Linked DNA regions of Rhodopseudomonas palustris. The protein of the gene in region 1 interacts with the protein of each later gene in a pairwise test. Links are inferred from orthologs where the notes say so. Each region holds a gene or a part of one and is shown in the gene's direction. Other genes may lie near its edges. The genes, in order: pepT and tpiA.

The links.
Region 2: the proteins of pepT (region 1) and tpiA interact in binary tests that used the Escherichia coli proteins (3 or more experiments, as listed by UniProt). The link is inferred for Rhodopseudomonas palustris from one-to-one orthologs.

The regions. Positions count from the first base shown.
Region 1 is NZ_CP140155.1:1,548,896-1,552,007, forward strand. The notes cover bases 33-2,826. They hold pepT (peptidase T), read left to right. Parts: upstream 33-693; coding sequence 694-1,959; downstream 1,960-2,826. Other genes in these bases: SR870_RS06925 (HU family DNA-binding protein), read left to right, coding at 270-581; SR870_RS06935 (efflux RND transporter periplasmic adaptor subunit), read left to right, coding at 2,171-2,826. Also shown: more of SR870_RS06935, read left to right, coding at 2,827-3,112. UniProt on the Escherichia coli protein: Cleaves the N-terminal amino acid of tripeptides.
Region 2 is NZ_CP140155.1:1,306,147-1,309,288, forward strand. Bases 61-2,884 are described here. They hold tpiA (triose-phosphate isomerase), read left to right. Parts: upstream 61-997; coding sequence 998-1,771; downstream 1,772-2,884. Other genes in these bases: SR870_RS05745 (peptidylprolyl isomerase), read right to left, coding at 61-747; secG (preprotein translocase subunit SecG), read left to right, coding at 1,948-2,340; SR870_RS05760 (CTP synthase), read left to right, coding at 2,507-2,884. Outside these bases: more of SR870_RS05745, read right to left, coding at 1-60; more of SR870_RS05760, read left to right, coding at 2,885-3,142. UniProt on the Escherichia coli protein: Involved in the gluconeogenesis. Catalyzes stereospecifically the conversion of dihydroxyacetone phosphate (DHAP) to D-glyceraldehyde-3-phosphate (G3P).

The DNA.
Region 1 (3,112 bases):
TAACCAACTGAGCTACTCCCGCGTGGTTTGCGTCCCGCGCAGGCGGTCGATCTAACGGGGCGTCCTTCCCAAGTCAAGCCGCTTGCGCGAAAGCTCCGTTTCGGCGTGCCGGGGGGCGCTGTTGTCCTTTGATGTCGGCGGTTTTTGGGCCTGCAATGCAAATAATGCGCTGTTTGCAGGCAAAACAGCGTATGCAGTCCCCACCCGAATCGTCTAAGGCCTGCTACGTCTTAGTTTCCTAAGCCACTACAAAACCCGGAGAGCAAAATATGGCGAAGAAAGCAGTTGCGAAAGCCGCGACACCCACGACCGTTACCCTGAAGCATCTCGCCGCGGCGCTCGCCGAAGAGCACGAGCTGTCGAAGAAGCAGACCGAAGCCATTCTCGGCGATCTGGTCGGCCGCATCACCAAGCACCTGAAGAAGGGCGAGCGCATCCGCATCGTCGGCCTCGGCATCCTGCAGGTCCGCAAGCGCGCCGCCCGCACCGGCCGCAACCCGGCCACCGGCGAAACCATTCAGATCAAGGCCAGCAAGAAGGTCGCGTTCCGCGCCGCGAAGGAACTCAAGGAAGCCATCTGAGCTTTCTCCTTCGAATCATCCACGCGATCCCGGGAGCCCCTCGCGGCCGCCGGGATCGCGATCCACCGGCATCGCGTTTTCCACGCTTTTCTGAAGTCTGGCGGTCCTGACCGTGCATACCGGCGTCGGCGACATCGCATTCACCCATGGCGTCACCGAGCGCTTCCTGCGCTACGTCGCGATCGACACCCAGTCGGACCCGGCTTCCCCCACCTGCCCGTCGACCGCGAAGCAGAAGACCCTCGGCGCCCTGCTGGCGCAGGAGCTGCGCGATCTCGGCCTGTCCGACGCCCATCTCGACGCGCACGGCTACGTCTACGCCACGCTCCCGGCGACCACCGACAAGCCGAACGTCCCCGCAATCTGCTTCTGCTCGCATATGGACACCTCGCCCGATTGTTCAGGCGAAGGCGTCAAGCCACAGATCGTGAAGAATTATCAGGGCGGCGACATCGTCCTGCCGGCGGATTCGAGCCAGGTCATCCGGTTCGCCGAGCATCCGGCGCTGGCGCAGCAGATCGGCCACGACATCATCACCGCCGACGGCACCACGCTGCTCGGCGCCGACAACAAGGCCGGCATCGCCGAGATCATGGACGCGGTGGCGTTCCTGCTCGCGCATCCGCAGATCAAGCACGGCACGCTCAAGATCCTGTTCACGCCGGACGAGGAGATCGGCCGCGGCGTCGACAAGGTCGATCTGGAGAAGCTCGGCGCCGATTTCGCCTACACGATGGACGGCGAGACCGCCGGCAATATCGAGGACGAGACCTTCTCGGCCGACGGGGCGGTGGTCACCATTACCGGCGTCAGCGCCCATCCCGGCTTCGCCAAGGGCAAGATCGAGCACGCCATCAAGATCGCCGCGGCGATCGTCGAGCGGCTGCCCAAGGATGCCTGCTCGCCGGAGACCACCGAGGGCCGCGACGGCTTCCTGCATCCGATCGGCATCGCCGGCGCGCTCGAGCAGGCGACGCTGAGCTTCATCGTCCGCGACTTCACGGAAGAAGGGCTGCAGGAGAAGGAAGCGCTGCTGCAGCGGATCGTCGACGAGGTGATGCGCGCCTACCCGCGCTCGACCGCGACCATCGAGATCAAGCAACAATACCGCAACATGAAGCAGGTGCTCGACCGCCATCCCGAACTGGTCGCGAACGCCCGCGAGGCGATCGGCCGCGCCGGGCTCACGCCGGTCACGACGTCGATTCGCGGTGGCACCGACGGCTCGCGGCTGTCGTTCATGGGACTGCCCTGCCCCAACATCTTCGCCGGTGAACACGCCTTCCACTCGCGGCTCGAATGGGTCAGCCGCCAGGACATGGAAGCCGCAGTCCGCACCATCGTGCATCTGGCGATGATTTTCGAGGAGCGGGCGTAAGCGCAGGCGCCACCTCGCCAGCCGCCATCGCCTCGAACGGTCCCTCCCGCCCCACGAACCATCCGATCGTCCGCAGACGATTGGACGGAAGAATCAAGCCATCGCGCGTCTCGAAGTGTGGCGGATCGATGGACCCGCATTTGGGAATCTGATCTGGGTTCCATGTCGCGCCCGGATATTCGGAGAGGGCGAGAAAGCGGAGATCCACCTGATGGCTTGGGGACACCTTCCGTCGCTTCCGTCCGCAAGAGGATGGTCGGTCATCGCCGGCCTGTTGTGCGCGCCTTTGGTCCTGTCGGGATGCAAGGAGCAGAACAAATACGTGGCGCCGCCGCCCGCCAAGGTCACCGTCGCCACGCCCACCCGCGCCCCGGTCACGCTCTATGCCGAATTCACCGGCAACACCGCCCCGGTCGCGTCGGTCGATCTTGAAGCCCGCGTGCAGGGCTTCCTCGAGAGCATCGACTACCGCGACGGCGAAGCGGTGAAGAAGGGCCGCGTGCTGTTCAAGATCGAACCTGCCCAGTATCAGGCCCAGGTCGATCTGCAGCAGGCCCAGCTCGACGGCGCCAAGGCCAAGCAGGTCAATGCGAAGCGCGAATACGACCGCCAGGCCACCCTCGGGCAGAAGGAGGTCGCCACCCAGCGCAATGTCGACGATGCCCAGACCAATCTGGCGTCGGCCAATGCCCAGGTCGCGGCCAGCGAGGCCTCGCTGGCGCTCGCCAAGACCTCCCTCGCCTATGCCACCGTGAGCGCGCCGTTCGACGGCGTGGTGACGCGCCGCCTCGCCAATATCGGCGCGCTGGTCGGCTCGTCCGGCCCGACCAAACTCGCCACCATCCTCCAGGTCGATCCGCTCTACGTCTATTTCAACATCACCGAACAGCAGCAGATCAATCTGCGCGACGCGCTCGCCAAACAGGGCAAGACCCTGAAGACCATGCGCGAAGACCGGATGGAATTGCCGATCCAGGTCGCACTGTCGGCCGACACCGCGTTCCAATATGTCGGCAAGGTCGACTACATCGCGCCGCAGGTCGACACCGCCACCGGGACCCTGCAGTTGCGCGGCGAGCTGGAGAACAAGGACGTGGCTCTGGTGCCCGGCCTGTTCGTCCGGGTCCGCGTCCCCGTCGGCAAGATCGACGAC
Region 2 (3,142 bases), 240 kb from region 1 along the record:
TGTCCATTTGGCGATCGCCTCGGGCGTCACCGTGACGAATGCGACCTTGCGATACTCGGGCGCGCGGAATTGCGTCTTGTGATCTTCGTAGTAGGCCGCGAGCGCTTCGGAGGAGGGCGGCTCGATGGTCCCGACCTGCGCATCGGTGAGCTTCAGATAGTCGATCGCGCGCTGCTCGTTCTGGAACTGGCTGGCGACCTGCAGCATCGCGTTCGACGGCGCGAGGCCGGCCGTGACGGTGCCGGCGATCTGCCGGCGCAGCGCGACCTTGCGCTGCTCGGCGATGTAACGCTGCTCGGTGAAGCCGAACTGGCGGATCACCTGCTGGAAGCGGTTCGGATCGAACACGCCGCCCACGCCCTTGAAGTTCGGATCGTTGAGGATGCTCTTCATGGTCTCTTCGTCGGACTGGCCGAGCCCGAGCCGGCGCGCATCCTCGTCGAGCGCCGCCTCGGCGATGACCTGCTGCAGCACCTGGCGATCGATGCCGAAGGCGCGCGCCTGATCTGGCGTCAGCGGCCGGCCGAACTGGCGGCCGATCTGCTGCAGGCGATCGTTGTAGGTCTGTCGGAATTGTTCGGTGGTGATCTCAGTGTCGCCGATGGTGGCGAGCGTGGATCGGCCGAACCCGCGGAAAATGTCGGCAATGCCCCAGACCGCAAAGCTGAGGATCAGCACGCCCATCACGATCATCATGATGGTCTTGCCGACCCAATTGGATGAGGCGTTGCGTATTCCTCGAAGCATGGACTCACTTTTCGCAGGAGGGAACCGGCCGCGCTCAGGCGCGCGGTGGCGCAAATTAGCGTCGCCGGCTTGAAAATCCATCTTAAAGTGGCGGTCGCGGCGTCGCAACCAGCCGCACCCGGCAGTCGCGCGGCTGCCACCGCATCGCAGGAAGCGTCGACGCGACGCTGACCTGCGCGATCACGCGCTCTTGAGCATCGCAAACGGCTCTGCTAGCGGGATTGAGCAACCCAGAAACCCGAGAGTGTCCATGCCGGTCCCCGCCGTTCGTCCGCTGATTGCCGGAAACTGGAAAATGAACGGCCTCAAGGCCGCGTCGTCGGAGCTCGACGCGATCCTGGAAGGCGCGCCGCAACTTTCGTCGGGGATCGATCTGCTGGTCTGCCCCCCCGCGACCCTGGTTGCGGCGTTCGCCGAGCGGCTCGCGGCCCATCCCGGCGGCGCGCTGCCGGTCACGATCGGTGCACAGGATTGCCACACCAATGTCGCAGGCGCGCATACCGGCGATATCTCGGCCGAAATGCTGGCGGATGCCGGCGCCCGCGCCATCATCGTCGGCCATTCCGAGCGCCGCGCCGACCACGCCGAGACCGACGCGATCGTCCGCGCCAAGGCGCAAGCAGTGTGGCGGGCAGGGCTGGTCGCCATCGTCTGCGTCGGGGAAACCCAGGGCGAGCGCAACGCCGGCCATACCCTCGACGTGGTCGCAGGCCAGCTTGCCGGCTCGCTGCCGGACGGAGCTACCGCCGCCAATCTGGTGGTGGCGTATGAGCCGGTCTGGGCAATCGGCACCGGAATGACCCCGACAGCAGCGGATGTCGAGGAAGTTCATGGATTTATCCGCCAGACCCTGATCCAGCGCTTCAACGCAGAGGGGGAGCTGATGCGGTTGCTCTACGGCGGCTCGGTGAAGCCCTCGAATGCCAGCGAGCTGATGGCGGTTCCGCATGTCAATGGCGCCCTGGTCGGTGGCGCCAGCCTGAAGGCGTCCGACTTCCTTGCGATCGCCGCCGGTTGTCCCTAACTGAGTGTCATAAAGCGCTTATCCGTCCCGGTGCGGAGGCCTTCCGGGGGGTGACAATGCCCCCATCGATCGTGTAGACACCGCGCGACTTCGTTTATCCCGCAAGCCTGTCGAGCAGCCGCGCGCTGGCGCCATGTCGGCCTTTCGGCGATCCGGGCTTGTGATGGAAGGGTATCATGCAGACTGTCATTATCGTCATCCACCTGATGTTGGTCCTGGGGCTGATCGGCACTGTGCTGTTGCAGAAGTCCGAGGGCGGTGGCCTGGGCGTCGGCGGTGGCGGTGGCGGTGGCTTTATGTCGAGCCGAGGCACCGCGAACCTGCTCACCCGGACCACGGCGATTCTCGCGGTCGGCTTCTTCATCACCAGCCTGCTGCTGTCGTGGCTCGCGACTTACAACCGTAAGCCGACGTCGATCCTCCCGACGGCGGCTCCGACCACCCAGCAGGCACCGGGCGTCCCGGCGCCTCCGGTCTCGCAGGGCGGCGGTCTGCTCGATTCGCTGAAGCAGGCCGACCAGCCGCAGAATCAGGCGCCGGCCGCCCCGGCCCCGCCGCAGTCGCAATAAGCATTGCCGGCATGCGCTGGCGGTAGCTGCCGAAGAGTCTGAGCTGCCGTCAGTAATCGTTTGAAGACGCTGATATTTCGGCGTCACCCACAGGCATTCTGAAGTTCGCCCGTTGGGGACGAATCGCTTTGGCGAATCGGACCGAGGGCCTTAAAGGTAGGCTCCCATGGCGCGGTATATCTTCATCACCGGCGGCGTGGTTTCCTCGCTCGGCAAAGGTCTGGCATCAGCGGCACTCGGTGCGCTGCTGCAGGCGCGAGGCTACAAGGTCCGTCTTCGCAAGCTCGATCCCTACCTCAATCTCGATCCGGGGACGATGTCGCCGTATCAGCACGGCGAAGTGTTCGTGACCGACGACGGCGCAGAGACCGATCTCGATCTCGGCCATTACGAGCGCTTCACCGGGCGGCCCGCCACCCGGCAGGACAACATCACCACCGGCCGGATCTATCAGGACATCCTGACCAAGGAACGCCGCGGCGACTATCTCGGCGCCACCATCCAGGTGGTCCCGCACGTCACCAACGCGATCAAGGACTTCATCGTCGATTCCAACGACGACTACGATTTCGTGCTGGTCGAGATCGGCGGCACCGTCGGCGATATCGAGGGCCTGCCGTTCTTCGAGGCGATCCGTCAGATCAAGAACGACCTGCCGCGCGGCGACGTCATCTACATTCACCTGACGCTGCTGCCCTACATCCCGAGCGCCGGCGAGCTGAAGACCAAACCGACCCAGCATTCGGTCAAGGAATTGCGCTCGATCGGCATCCAGCCCGACATCCTGCTGTGCCGCACCGAC